Regions from separate parts of the Priestia sp. 10L35 genome, predicted to be linked through region 1. Evidence: riboswitches for the same ligand, from Rfam matches in the RefSeq annotation. Region 1 holds a riboswitch; each other region holds the start of a gene.

Region 1 (5,019 bases):
GCACTAGTTTTTCCACCACTTTTTCACCATCTGTCACGTTCAAACAGCCTTGAAAAACCCATTCCGGATGATAAGGCTGATTTATTCTTTCTACATATTCTTTGTATGCTTGTTGCCGCTGTTGACTATTCGTACCCGTCATTCTTCCAATACAGTAGCCAATATCCGTATATCCTTTTTCTTTTAAATACATAAGCGCCTGCTTAAAAGCTGCATAATGATCAACGTATACGGAGCGAATAGAACGATTCTGTACGTTTTCGCACACGGCTATCGGCCCGTACTGCTGATAATATTCAATCGTGCTCCAGCTGCTTGCTCTAGAACAAATAATCACTCCATCAACTTGCTTTGTTTTTAGCATATGAAGCGCTTCTTCTTCTTTTTTTACATCATAGTTCGTCTGACAAATAACAAGCTGATACTGCTTTTCTAACGCCTGAGATGCCACTCCTTCTAAAAGCAGACTAAAATACGGATGATTAATAAAAGGCAAGACGACGGCAATCATATTTGTTTTCCCTTTTGATAAGTGAACGGCATTAATGTTTTGTTCATAATTAAGTTCGTGAATAACCTGCTCTACCAACCGGCGTTTTTCTTCTTTTACATACGGATGATGATTTAGCACCCGGGATACAGTCGAAACAGATACACCAGCTTTTTTTGCGATATCTCGGATATTTGTCATGTTTTCACCTTTTTCTCTTGCGCTGAAACGCGTTTCATACTTTATTCTCATTATAAAGTGAAACAGCAAGAAGCTAAACCCGTTACCATCGTGTTTTTACTCATTTACGTAAGGAGGTCATTTCATGGGTATTTTATTATTCATTTTATTATGCGGAATTGAAATTGGAGGAGCGGCTTATGCACTTAAACAGAACGAGACGCTTTGGAAGGAGTTAGATGATGAAAAGCCGACTGATTTTTTTAAACAGTAAAAAACCCTTAAAAAGAACATTCTTTTTAAGGGTTTGATATTACGCAGCTTCTTTAGATGACTTTGACTTTTTATTTAAACGAGGAAATCCAATTACAATTGCAATGATCCCGCAAACCGCTGTTAACATTGGGTAGAATGTTAATGGAATAATCTCAATCGGTGAAACTTTAGCAAATCCTGCTGCGAGAAGCATTTGTGCGCCGTAAGGGATAAGCCCTTGAACGCTGCATGAAAACAAGTCAAGCAGACTGGCTGATTTACGATTATCAATTGAATACTTATCAGAGATTTCTTTTGCTAACGGACCTGCCGTAATAATTGAAATCGTGTTATTAGCCGTTGCTAAATTTGTTAAACTTACCAGTCCAGCGATGCTGAATTCTCCGCCTTTTTTTGTTTGAATGCGTCGTGTTAATAAATTCAATAAGAACTGAATACCGCCATTATAGCGAATAAGCTCAACCATTCCGCCGATTAGCAGAGATAAAATAATTAACTCTGACATTCCGCCAATACCTTCTGTCACAGTTTTAGCAAGAGAAGAAAGCGTGTAGCTTCCGTCAGCTAATCCAATCACGCCGGCTAGCACAATTCCTCCGGTTAAAATGCTTAATACGTTTGCACCAAATATGGCAGCAACGAGTACGCCGACATAAGGCAAGATTTTAAACCAGCTAAAATCCTTAATTTCTACTGATGATGTATTGCCTAGCGTCATTACAAGCAATAAAATTACCGTAACAATCGCTGCAGGAAGGACAATAAAAAAGTTTACTTTTAATTTATCTGACATATTTGTTTTTTGCGTACGAACTGCTGCAATGGTTGTATCAGAAATTATCGATAAATTATCTCCAAACATTGCACCACCAATAACGGCAGCAATGGCCAATGTAATGGATACATGCGCTTGCTCACTGATTCCTACAGCAATAGGCCCTAGCGCAGCGATTGTTCCCATTGATGTTCCCATCGAAATGGAAATGAATGCGCCAATAACAAAGATTCCGACTACCACTAAGCTTTGCGGAAGCACAGAAAGCGCTAAGTTTACCGTTGAATCAACAGCTCCCATGCCTTTAGCAACTTGAGAAAAAGCACCTGCTAAAATAAAAATAAGCACCATAATAATGATATCAGGATGCCCTGCTCCTTTAGCAAAACGCTCCACTTTTACATTAAGTGAATCTTTGCGGTTCATAGCCAGCGCCACGATGGCTGCAATGATAATGGCTACTAATACAGGCAGCTTATAAAAATCTCCCGTTATAATTCCTGATCCGACAAACAGGACTAAAAAGACGCCCAGCGGTAACAGCGCCCAGCCGTTTCCTTTTTGTTGTTCCATTCTTAACACCTCTTGTTTACGTAATAAAAAAAGACCTCTTCTTATTGATAAGAAGAGGTCTCTTATTTGTATCATAAGATTACCCTTCTCATCTTCCAAACGAAACATCGTCTGCTGGATTTGGCACCGCACTGCGTACAGCCAGTTGCCGAGACATCATAGGGCCAGTCCCTCCGTCTCTCTTGATAAGAAGTTTATAGTTGTTTTAAAAATAGTCTTTCACTACTGTAATCTCTTTTTATTTAATTGTCAAATGCTATTTTAGAAAAATATATAGTGCGAAAATTCTCACATCAATTAGCTACGTCTCGTTTTAAAAACGCTGCCCATGCCACGCCCATAAAGAAGACAAAATGCGCAACTAAGATGAAAATGGAAAATGGAATCGTCATGCCGTCAAACATCGTCTTCATTCCGTCCATATACTGCACAAAGTTTGTGTTGGCGAACAGTAAAAATTTTCCCCACCATAAACCAAACTGTGATACTAGTCCTGTTACTGCTTTTGCCCCGATACTTACGACAATAGCCAGACTGGAAGCAAGCGCGCTGTTTCTGAATAAAGACGACAGCATGAATGCAAATGTCATCATCATAAACGTTTCCATATACGCGCTGTCATACGTAAGCGTAATGTTTTTAAGCAGCTGCGCATCTCCTTCTAGACTGGTAAAGCCAAAGAACAATGCTCCCCATACAAACGAAAAAAGCAAATAGCTCAGTAAATAATACAAGCTAATTAAAATGAGGGTTATGTACTTGGATGCTAAAATCGTTGAACGTCTAGCAGGGCGAATTAAAAGAAGCTTAATGGTACCTGCTTCAAACTCTTTTGCAACCATTGACCCTCCAACAGCAAGCGCGAAAAATTGAACGAGAATCAGCATACCTGAACTAAATGACAGGAAGTTCAAAATGTTGTCTTCTGTTCCTGCACTGTTTGCTACTTTCTTCATTAAAAGAGCCATACAAAGAGTTAAAATACCGATTGTAATAAACGTGACTTTTGTACTTCTTTTATGAAACCATTTCATATGTTCATTTTGAATTAGCTTAAGCATGGTGCTCTCCTTCCGTAACGGACATAAACGAATCTTCAAGCGTCTCATACACAGGAGTGATTCGGTAGACTAAAATATCGCTGTCCACTAATTTTTTATTCACAGCTGGAATTTGTTCTTTTACAATCGCCACGTCGATACTATGTGATCTCATCGTTACTTCAAATTCTTGTGATAAAAGATCCGCTGCTTTTTGCGCATCAGACACTTCAAATTCTACGTACGTTCCTTGATCTTGACGATTTGGAGATAGATCTTGAATGGCTTTTAACTCACCGTCTTGAATAATGCCAACGCGGTCACATAGTGCTTCTACTTCTTTTAATAAGTGGCTCGCGATTAAGATCGAAATTCCTTCTTCCCTGCAGAGGGTTTGTAAATATGTACGAAATTCTCTCATTCCCGCTGGGTCTAGACCGTTTGTTGGTTCGTCTAGTAAAAGCAATGCAGGCTTATGTAAAATAGCTTGAGCTACTCCTAAACGCTGTCTCATCCCAAGAGAATACGTCTTCACTTTTGCATGAATGCTGTTTTCAAGCTTTACTAAAGCAATCACTTCATCCAAGCGTTCTGATGTGATCCCTTCATGCATATTCGCAAAGTGTTTTAAATTTTGATAGCCCGTCAGATAATCATAAAACTCAGGGTTTTCAATAATCGCTCCAATTGATTTCATAGCTGATGTAAACTGTTCTTTTAAAGGAAATCCATTGACGATAATTGTTCCCTCTGTTTCTTTGATGAGTCCTACGACGGTACGAATTAACGTTGTTTTTCCAGAGCCGTTCGGACCAAGCAATCCGAAAATCTCACCGCGCTCAACCGATAAGGATACATCATGCAAAATGGTTTTCTTCCCAATTACTTTACTGACATGATCTACTTGTAGCACTGTTTCTGTCATCATGTACATCCTTTCTTTAATTAGCAATACGCCTTCTATTGTTTCTCTTTTTTAACTATTTGTCTACTATAACCTTATTTTTGGAAAAGTAGCCCATTCAAATCATTCGTATTATCCGCTTACATTTGATAAAATAAAACAAACTTTAGTTAGAGGAGGACTTCTACATAATGAACTTAACCGTATACCTTGCCGGGCAAATTCACGATAACTGGCGAGACGAAATTAAAAACCAAGCAGAACAATTAAACCTTCCCCTTACCTTTGTCGGTCCCATGACAGACCATGACCGCTCCGACAACATTGGAGAAGAAATTTTAGGAAAACAGCCTAACGCTGTCTTAAAAGATGAAGCTGCTTCTCAAATTAATAATTTACGTACGCAGGTGCTCCTTAAAAAATCTGATGTGATTATTGCTTTATTTGGCGAAAAATACAAGCAGTGGAACAGCGCAATGGATGCGGTGACAGCCATTGCATTAGATAAACCGCTAATTTTGGTTCGCCCTGAAAAACTGCACCATCCGCTTAAAGAACTGTCAAACAAAGCCCAGGTTGTAGTCGAAACGCCAGAACAGGCTCTTCAAGCATTAGCTTATATTTTTGAATAACAACAAATAAGAGCTGTCGAAAATCGGCAGCTCTTATTTGTTGTTTATTGAAGGCTCCGTACGAAGCATGTGATGAGTATTTCATGGGAAGTTCTGAGATTATTATTCTTGTGGGAGTTTCATTTTTGACATAAAGATCAGCAATGTTA
Region 2 (5,019 bases), on a different contig from region 1:
CATCCTCCTTCAATATTAAATACACCAGAGCTTGACCAACCGTGCTCGTCATCTCCGATTAAACGACGGTTTGCATCAGCAGAAAGCGTTGTTTTACCCGTTCCAGATAAACCAAAGAATAATGCAACGTCACCTTCTTCTCCTACGTTAGCAGAACAGTGCATGGATAGAATATTGTTTTGAGGAAGTAAGAAGTTCATCACTGAGAAAATAGATTTTTTCATTTCACCAGCGTATTCAGTTCCTCCAATTAGCACAATGCGTCGCTCTAACGAAAGAATAATGAAGGTTTCAGAATTCGTCCCGTCTGTTTCAGGATCAGCTTTGAACGTTGGAGCTGCTACAATTGTAAACGGCTTCACATCATCATTTGTTTTTTGTTCGGCTGAAGGGCGAATGAATAACTGCTGAGCGAATAGGTTGTGCCATGCAAATTCATTAACTACTTGAATTGGTAACTGATACTTTTTATCAGCTCCAGCATATCCATTAAAAACAAAAAGTTCATCCTGCTTCTTTAAGTGGGTTAAGACTTTTTTGTATAGCGCATCGAATCGCTGAGCAGAAATTGGCTGATTGACAGGTCCCCATTCAACCGTTTTTGAAGACACAGCATCGCTTACAATAAATTTATCTAAAGGAGAGCGACCTGTATATTTTCCGGTTTCGACTGACACAGCACCTGTAGAAGTCAGCGTTCCTTCGCGTCGAGCTAGAATTTTTTCAACAAGTTGTGGAACAGATAATTGGTGTTTTGTTGTTTTTAATTGAAGCAAACCATTTAATTCGATAGACATATCAACAGTACTCATGTGCACTACCTTCCTTTTTTAGCTATTATTTATTCATTAATGTTTGAAATTTATAATTAGTATAACACATTTATTTAATTATTCTATACTATTTAACTAAAAATGTTTGTGTATTATAAAAAAATGTACGTTATACCTATTTTAGACACATGTATATGTGCTAGGAGCGAAAAAAGTGAAGCTATTTTAAGTGAAAGCCTCATTTTGATCTGTCTTATTAACTAAACTTAGTGATGATTCTTAATAAGGTGTACTATTTCGGAATTTGAGTATGTTACATTAAAACAGATTCAAACATAAAGAGATGATTTCCATTTGAATGTTGTTGACAGTGGAGCGCTTTTTCATGTATTATATGTCCTTGAACGGATACTCTCTTATCCCGAGCTGGTGGAGGGACAGGCCCTATGAAACCCAGCAACCATCGTCATTTTTTTGTGTAGACGATAAGGTGCTAACCTGATGCAAGGGCACAACCTTGATCGATAAGAGTGAAAGGCTTATGTAGAATTTGATACCTTTCCTCGATACAAGGAAAGGTTTTTTTATATTTTTTAACGTGTAATGAAAATAAGGGAATGAGTACCGTATCACAATGTATCGTATTTATAAGGAGGAAAACTGATGTCAACACAACGTCGTCTGTTCACGTCAGAATCTGTTACAGAGGGACATCCCGATAAAATTTGTGACCAAATTTCTGACTCAATTCTTGATGCTATCCTAGCAAAGGATCCAAATGCTCGTGTTGCTTGTGAAACAAGCGTAACAACTGGTTTAGTTTTAGTAAGTGGTGAAATTACAACTTCTACTTACGTGGATATTCCTAAAACAGTTCGTGAAACAATTAAAGGAATTGGCTATACTCGTGCAAAATACGGATTTGATGCTGAAACTTGTGCAGTATTAACATCTATCGACGAGCAGTCAGCTGATATCGCTGCTGGTGTAGACCAAGCGTTAGAAGCACGTGAAGGTCAAATGTCAGATGAAGAAATCGAAGCAATCGGAGCTGGAGACCAAGGCTTAATGTTTGGTTATGCATGTAACGAAACAAAAGAATTAATGCCTCTTCCAATTTCATTAGCTCATAAACTTGCTCGCCGTCTAACAGAAGTACGTAAAGAAGAAATTCTTCCTTACCTTCGCCCGGATGGTAAAACACAAGTAACAGTTGAATATGATGAAAACAACAAACCTGTTCGCATCGATACAATTGTTATTTCAACTCAGCATCATCCAGAAGTAACGTTAGATCAAATTCAACGTAACTTAAAAGAATATGTTATTAATCCAGTTGTTCCAAACGAGTTAATTGATGAAAATACAAAGTATTTCATTAACCCAACAGGACGTTTCGTAATCGGCGGTCCTCAAGGAGATGCTGGTTTAACTGGTCGTAAAATTATCGTTGATACTTACGGCGGATATGCTCGTCACGGCGGCGGTGCATTCTCTGGTAAGGACGCAACAAAAGTAGACCGTTCAGCAGCTTATGCAGCTCGTTATGTTGCGAAAAACATTGTAGCAGCTGATCTTGCTGATAAATGTGAAGTACAACTAGCATATGCAATTGGTGTTGCACAACCAGTATCTATTTCAATTGATACATTCGGTACAGGAAAAGTTTCTGAAGAAGTACTAGTAGACGTAGTACGCAAAAACTTTGACCTACGTCCAGCGGGCATCATTAAAATGCTTGATTTACGTCGCCCAATTTATAAGCAAACAGCAGCTTACGGCCACTTTGGTCGTACGGACGTGGAGCTTCCTTGGGAGTTCACAGACAAAGCGGAAGCATTAAAAACTCAAGCTTTAGCTAAATAATAAAAAAATCTCCGTGAAAACGGAGATTTTTTTTATGCCCATTGAATATCTGCAGCAGATTTTTCTACGACACCTTCATATTCTGAAAGCAAATGCTGAAAAATGGCGTCCCATGATTGAGTAAGAGCATAGTGTCTCGCTGCATGGCCAAAGTGAAGCCGCTGGTGCAAATCATCGAGTAAACCTGTAATAGCCGAACTGAATTCTTCTAAGGAGTGAGGTTTGCAAAGGTAGCCGTTTCGCCCGTGCTGAATCATCTGTTTAACTCCTCCTGCATTTGCTGCCACTACAGGAGTTCCAGAAGCAAGAGACTCCAGTACAACATTTCCGAAGGTTTCTGTTTCTGAAGGAAAAACAAACAAATCAGATGATGAATAGATATGAGCAAGTTGCTTACCTTCAAGGAAGCCTGTAAATGTCATATGCTCAGATGCTTGCTGCTGCATTTGTTCTTTTAAAGAGCCGTCTCCCACAATAACCCAGTGAATTTGATGGCGGATATGATCCGGTAGAGATCGTGCGATTTTCATTAAAAAATCAGCGTTCTTTTCTTTAGCTAATCTTCCTACATACGTTAAAATGTAGGGCTTTTTAATATTATATTTAATACGAATATCAAAGCGGTCATAGTGGGGGTGAAATAATTTATGATTTACTCCTCGCGACCAAATAGATACGTTGTGAAACCCTTGTTCTTCTAGCTGCTGTTTGGTCACTTCAGAGGGAGCGAATATTTTTTGTACAGGTTTATAAAACCATTTCATATATTTTTGCAGTGGTACACGCATTTTTTCAAGTTCATAGTGAGATAAATAATCAGCAAAATTGGTATGATAAGAGCCGACAAGAGGAACACCTAATCTTTTCCCGTAATAGGAGCCGCAAAGCCCCATTGTAAAAGGAGTGGCCAAATGAATAATAGAAGGATTGAATTCCTGCAGCTGCTTTTTAATTTTTAGAACGTTTGGCAATGAAAAGCGGCTGTTTGGATAAAGGAAAAACGGCATGCTGGGCGAACGGTGAACATACGTTGAAAATGACTGATCATGAGCAAATTCAGGAGCAAATACCTGGATGGGAATTTGCTTTGATTTGACATACTGGGTAAACTGATAAAGTGTTTTAGCAGCTCCGTTAACTTCTGGAGCAAATGTATCCGTAAATAAAGCAATTCTCATTAGTACTCCTCCTATCAATTAAGTTAAAAATATGTTCAGTGACACAGCACCTGAAAAGATGCCCAGTATCAGGCCTACCATGACATCCGTCGGATAGTGCAGACCGAGATAAATTCTTGAAATTCCTACCGTTACTGCAAGAGGCAAAAGAACGGCAGTGAAGGCTGGATAAACAATCATAAGAGGGGTAACCAACGAAAAAATAGCTGTTGTATGCCCAGACGGAAATGAATGATCTTTTAAGGGATTTTCTAATACTTTTGTATATTTTAATTGAATATAAGGTCGTTTTCTCGGATATAGTTTTTTAGCAATGGCGACAGGAATATGACTAACGGCTAGAGAAAACGCACAAGCGTAAGCGACGGATGAAGGATGCAGAAATAGCAGCAAGCACGCTATCACAATGGTAAACGTGGCTCCGCCAGTGTGAGTTAGTAAACGTAAAAATCTATTTAAGTGCTTTCGATCAAAATGTTGGTTTACGCTTTTGAATAATCGGCATTCGGCATCATATACATACTGAATTAACTTGGCTTTCATAGAGTCGCTCCCTTTTCAATAAATACGTCTTTATTATTCAGTTTAATCTTTAATTGTGTAGGCAGTACTAAAACGATGTAAATTAATATGGGAATTTCTTTACAATTGTGGAGAGAATAGAACATGATTGGAGAGTTTGTGGAGATACTAAAAAAATTCCCTCAGTATGACTTTCTGAGGGAACGTTTCCTTTATAATGAAGAATCAGATTTCTTAATAGATTTATAATACTGCCCTTTTTCTACATATTCTGTACGAATGCGCTGCATATCTTTTAAATCCTCTTCTGTCAGAGTGCGGATCACTTTAGCAGGTCGGCCGAGTGCGAGAGTATTGGGGGGTATTTTTTTACCGGGAGGCACTAAGCTTCCAGCACCGATAAAAGCACCTTCACCAATTTCCGCACCGTCTAAAATAATAGAACCCATGCCAATGAGCGCGCGTTTGCGGATGATGGAGCTATGTAAAATAACTTGATGTCCTACTGTTGCATCATCCTCAATAAGCAAAGGAGCATTTGGGCTTTGATGGAGTGTTGATTGATCTTGTATGTTTACTCGTTTACCAATAATCGTAGGTGAAACATCTCCTCTAATAACAGTGTTAAACCAAATGCTGCTTTCTTCACCAATGGTGACATCTCCAGTAATCGTGACATA
Region 3 (5,019 bases), on a different contig from region 1:
CTCCTATTCCAATAATAGAAGACGTAGTGACCTGTGTAAGGGGTACTGGCAAACCAAACAGTGAAGCGACTGTGACAAGAGAAGCACCAGTACCCGAGATAATGCACCCTTCCCCTACAGAATAGCGAGTAATTTTTTTCCCGTTTGTTTCAATAACTCGGCCTCCTAGTAAAAGAGCTCCGAGCGCCACTGCCAATCCTCCTGCTATGACACCCGTTGTGGCATCCATTAATCCAGCTCCTACTAGAGGACCGACAGCATTTGCCACGTTATTCATTCCAGCTGAGAAGGCTTCAAAGAATCCCGTCGCTATAACTAAAATCGTTAAAACTCTTTTCCACGTTCCCTTTGCTTCTTTTTTATGCGCTCCGCGTTTTATCACTTTTCCAATCAAAAAAGCAATAACAAATGAAACCAGCGGAACAATAATCCAAAAAGACATGACAACTAAAAGTTTTTCCACATACAGAGATTGATAAGCTACGCCTACTCCAACAACTGAACCAACCGTTACTTCACTTGTTGATAGAGGAATACCAATTAAATTCGCGAAAAAGAGTGACAGCGTTGCAGCAGCCAGAATGATAATAACTAATTCTACTGACAGCAATTTTTCAGGTATGATACCTGAACTGATGGTTTTTACCACCTCGCCGCCTCCGATAATGGCTCCGAGCACAATACCTACAGCACAGATGAACAGGGCTACTCTTTTCTTTTTAATCGCACCGGAGCCGTATGAAACGCCCATAGCTGCTGCTGCACCGCTTGCCCCAATGTTCATTGCAAAAAAAAGCGCAATGATAAAGGCAACATATAAAAGCATCATTTATTCAGCTCTTTCGTATTTAAGATTCGTGTAATCCGCATTCAACTTTTTGTGTACCTGCCCATCTTCCTGAACGTAAATCGTCTACATTGTAGGCAGGTGCGGTACAGGGCTCACAGCCAATACTTGGGTAGCCTTGATCATGAAGTTTGTTATATGGTAAATCATGCTTATACACATAGCGCCAAACTTCTTTCCAGGACCAATGAATTAACGGGCAGACTTTCACTTTCTTGAATTTCTCATCTTTATTAAAATAATTCGTGTTGGCACGAGACTCAGACTGCTCGCGTCTCAAACCAGAAATCCACGCATCATAAGGAGCAAGAGATTCCCTTAGCGGGATGATTTTTCGAATTTGACAGCATAGGTTAGGCTGACTCTTCCAAAGTTCATCTCCATGTTTCTCAGCTTGTTCTGCAAGCGTTAAATCCGGTTTTTTCATATGAATACGCAAATCAGGAAAGCGTTCTTTAATTGCATCAATTACTTCATATGTTTCTTTAAAATGAACGCCTGTATCTAAAAAGACAATTTCAGCATCTTTTTTCACTTTTGAAATTAAATCAATTAACACGATTCCTTCGATACCAAAGCTTGATGCGTAAATAATTGAATCTCCGTAGGTATCATACGCCCACTGCAATGCTGAAAGAGCTCCTTTTGTTTCATCTTCACTGTCGAACTCTGGAAATGTATCACTCCAGTTTTCGTACGTATATAAGTCTGCCATTTTCTTCACTCCAATTCTTAGTTATCCGCGTTATCCAATAAAAAAAGACGGTTTTACCCACTAGAATTGGATAAAACCGCCTCTAGTGTGTCTAGTCAGCGAAACTATTTAATTCTTACTTTGCTTCGACATGCTCAAAAATTTGTTTTAAGTCGGGGGTTACAGTCATTGGTGTCCCTCCTCAAATTATCGCTTGCGCTATATCAAAATAAAAAGTCTTCCATATTGAAAGACTGGGTAGGCAATAAATTTTCACCTTATCTTTCAAAATGATACACACTTTGCTGGAATTAGCACCTTGCTAAGCAGGTTGCCGGGGTTCAGCGGGCCAGATCCCTCCACCACTCTTGATAAGCATTTTTTAAAAATTTTAGCATATTTAGAATATTTGTCAACATTAAAAATCATATATCCGATAAGAAAACTATACTTTAAATTCACAGAAATATCTATACTTTTATTTAAAACAACATATGTAAATTTAACCCAAATGTGAACATATCAATTTATAAAACGCTTTCTTTTTTCTCCAACTTTTTATATTCTCTTGCTAAATAAAACACAAAACCTCTCTATAAAATTAATAAGGGATTTATAAGCTTTACGGATAATTCACCCACATTAGCACACATTACAGATAACACTGACTGACAGATAGGAGCTATATAAGATGGAGAGACAACCTTTTCAATTAGACGATACAATTAAAAATAATGTGCGAACATATTTACAGCAGATTTCAACTGAAGCCTCTAATTTAATTAAACATTTAGACACGAGTGATCATTGTATCCTATGTGATTTTGAGGAGATGAGAAGGTTATTTCAAGATGTTCAAGCTACGGCTGCCTCTTATTACTTGCGCCATTATTTATCGCCTTATACATTTGAATATGCTGCTCTGTCTTTAGCTATTCATAACCTTTCGGAGAAACGTCACGGCGCTTTAATTGTCATTGAACGGGAACAAAATGTAGACCCTCTTATTCAAAAAGGAATGCCTATTCAAGCTCCTGTCAGCGCTACGCTAGTTGAGACACTGTTCTATCCAGGGACACCCTTACATGACGGAGCCGTCCTAATTAGAAATAATCAGCTTATTTCAGCTGCTAATGTTTTACCTCTTTCGTCTATTATTTTAACGAACAAAAAATTGGGAACACGTCACCGTGCAGCCATTGGAATGTCGGAAAAATCGGATGCATTAATTTTAGTTGTATCTGAAGAAACAGGCAAAATTTCGTTTGCTCTTGATGGAAGCCTCTACCCTATTCACTCCAGCAAAAATATGATTTAAGAGCCCTTTCCTGATAAGCAGCCCTATCTTGACTTCTATATCCTTTCTCTTTAATATATTTCATAGTTTTTACATACTATAGATACGGGTGATGCATATGACAATTTTAAAATTTGAACATGTAGGCGTTCAAGTAAAGGATATAGAAGAATCGATTGAGTTCTATACGCAAAAAGTGGGATTAGAGCTCATCGAAAAACTACCACATACCGATCCGTCTTTGAAGCTAGCTTTTCTAGGTTTAGAAGGCAATGTAATCGTAGAGTTAATTCAAGGGTATAACTCAAGCTTACCTAACGAAGGTAAAGTTCATCATTTTGCGCTGGCAGTAGACGGAATTGAAGAGGAGTTTGAGCGTTTAAAATCAGCAGGCGTTTCATTTGTGGAAGAAAACATTGTAACTTTGCCAAATGGAGCAAGATACTTATTTTTCTACGGTCCAGACAAAGAATGGATTGAATATTACGAAGTAAAAAGATAAAGATATCTTATACCTTCAGTGAAAAATGGTCATACTGTGGCTATGACTAATCACTGGAGGTTTTTTTATGATGGAATGGCTATTATTTCGACTTTTTCGTCGTTCTATTTTAGTGCGGCTTCTTTTTATTATCGGCTGCCTTGTTCTGCTTTTCGGCATGCTTATACATTTCTTAGAGCCGCAAACGTTTGGGAATGTGTTTGAAGGAATTTGGTGGGTTATTATTACAATCTCTACTATAGGGTACGGTGATTTTGCTCCGACCACTACGATTGGAAGGTTAGCTGCAATTATTTTAGTTCTGATCGGAACGGGATTTATTACTACTTATTTTGTCACGCTTTCTAAAATTGCTGTTTCCGCTGAGAGCGCTTATTTGGAAGGGAATTTAAAATTTTATGGAAAAGATCACTTCATCGTTGTTGGGTGGAATGAGCGCGCCAAACTCGTGTTAGAGTATTATCGCGACGCATTTCATAAAGAAGACATTGTGCTTATCGACGACTCTCTGACTAAAAATCCCATGATTTGTGATCGCGTTCATTTTATTAAAGGAAGTCCCTCTCATTATGAAGTATTAGAACTTGCCAACGCTCGGTACGCAAAAAAAGTGCTGATTACTGCCGATCAGCATAAGACAGAAGAATATGCAGACATGAATACTATTGTTACGTTAGTCGCTCTGCAAGGATTGAACCCTTCTATTTACAGCATCGTTGAACTTTTAACAAAAAAGCATATTCAAAATGCACAAAACTTGGGGGTGAATGAAATGATTAAAACAAACGAGTTGATTAGTCAAGTCATGTACGAACATATTTTTGTGAAAAAATTAGAGAGTTTAAAAAAAGATTAGAGAGTTTAAAAAAAGAATAGTTCCTTCAATTACTGAAGCAGCGCATTTTCTGCCTCTCTAATTAGCTCTTCTCCTAAGCTGATATACTTTTCTGGAAATGAAGCGTCTGCGTCTTGGGGCTCTGCAAACTGATTAAATGAAGCACTAACATTTCCATTGTGAACATCGTCATCTAGACCAATTTGATATTTATGTGAAAGTAAAAATGGCGTGCCAATCTGTACGGTTGTTCCTTTAGAATCCAGCTCTCCATTCGTAGCTGTAAACGGGATACGTAAAAACTGATAGCCGACTTCATCGTTCATCTTATAGTCAAATGAACCATGGTCGTAATCCCAATTTCCTCCAATGTTATACCCAAGCGGCTTAAGCGTTTTTTCTAATTCGTAAAGCTTGAATAATGTTCCCTCTAATCTTGAAGATAATTCAATCATGTTATCCCTCCTCTGTTTTAACATGTCCTTTTTCCAGCGTTTTATCCTTTATCTCAAAAGCAAAAAAGAGGGTGAGACATAACTAAATGAATCCAACCTAAAGACGAACAAACTGGATAAAGCAGCTCATATAAATCGCTTGCGACACCGCAGTTGATGTCTGTGCGAGGCTTCACTTTCCGCGGGCGGGCGCTGAGCCTCCTCGTCACTTGCGCTCCAATCAACTGTTAGAAGGACCTAAACAGATGAAACTATATTCACCATAACAAAAAAAACGAACCACTAATCAAACATGTTGATCAATGGTTCGTTTTTCACTTGGGCTAAAATACTTTTTTACCGCCCTCTTTTTATTTATTTCAAACGCTTTTCTAATTCTGCTTTTTTCT

What was found. Region 1 has a riboswitch for S-adenosylmethionine ahead of AC1DEF_RS08915 (Na+/H+ antiporter NhaC family protein). Riboswitches for the same ligand answer to the same signal wherever they lie in the genome.
Region 2: another riboswitch for S-adenosylmethionine. It lies ahead of metK (methionine adenosyltransferase); the one in region 1 lies ahead of AC1DEF_RS08915 (Na+/H+ antiporter NhaC family protein).
Region 3: another riboswitch for S-adenosylmethionine. It lies ahead of AC1DEF_RS22155 (phosphoadenylyl-sulfate reductase); the one in region 1 lies ahead of AC1DEF_RS08915 (Na+/H+ antiporter NhaC family protein).

Annotation. Positions count from the first base shown of each region.
Region 1 is NZ_JBFTKA010000002.1:578,679-583,697, forward strand. Features, by position in the region: gene AC1DEF_RS08905 (LacI family DNA-binding transcriptional regulator) at 1-691, opposite strand, end outside; gene AC1DEF_RS08910 (hypothetical protein) at 816-944, shown strand; gene AC1DEF_RS08915 (Na+/H+ antiporter NhaC family protein) at 984-2,294, opposite strand; SAM riboswitch class I at 2,380-2,486, opposite strand; gene AC1DEF_RS08920 (ABC transporter permease) at 2,588-3,355, opposite strand; gene AC1DEF_RS08925 (ABC transporter ATP-binding protein) at 3,348-4,259, opposite strand; gene AC1DEF_RS08930 (YtoQ family protein) at 4,430-4,870, shown strand.
Region 2 is NZ_JBFTKA010000001.1:37,601-42,619, forward strand. Features, by position in the region: gene pckA (phosphoenolpyruvate carboxykinase (ATP)) at 1-812, opposite strand, end outside; SAM riboswitch class I at 1,187-1,304, shown strand; gene metK (methionine adenosyltransferase) at 1,437-2,639, shown strand; gene AC1DEF_RS00215 (glycosyltransferase family 4 protein) at 2,672-3,817, opposite strand; gene AC1DEF_RS00220 (phosphatase PAP2 family protein) at 3,836-4,360, opposite strand; gene AC1DEF_RS00225 (gamma carbonic anhydrase) at 4,552-5,019, opposite strand, start outside.
Region 3 is NZ_JBFTKA010000006.1:357,726-362,744, reverse strand. Features, by position in the region: gene AC1DEF_RS22160 (inorganic phosphate transporter) at 1-829, opposite strand, end outside; gene AC1DEF_RS22155 (phosphoadenylyl-sulfate reductase) at 849-1,562, opposite strand; SAM riboswitch class I at 1,817-1,919, opposite strand; gene cdaS (sporulation-specific diadenylate cyclase CdaS) at 2,233-2,859, shown strand; gene AC1DEF_RS22145 (VOC family protein) at 2,957-3,340, shown strand; gene AC1DEF_RS22140 (potassium channel family protein) at 3,408-4,196, shown strand; gene AC1DEF_RS22135 (YugN-like family protein) at 4,226-4,630, opposite strand; gene AC1DEF_RS22130 (hypothetical protein) at 4,684-4,854, opposite strand; gene AC1DEF_RS22125 (glucose-6-phosphate isomerase) at 4,985-5,019, opposite strand, start outside.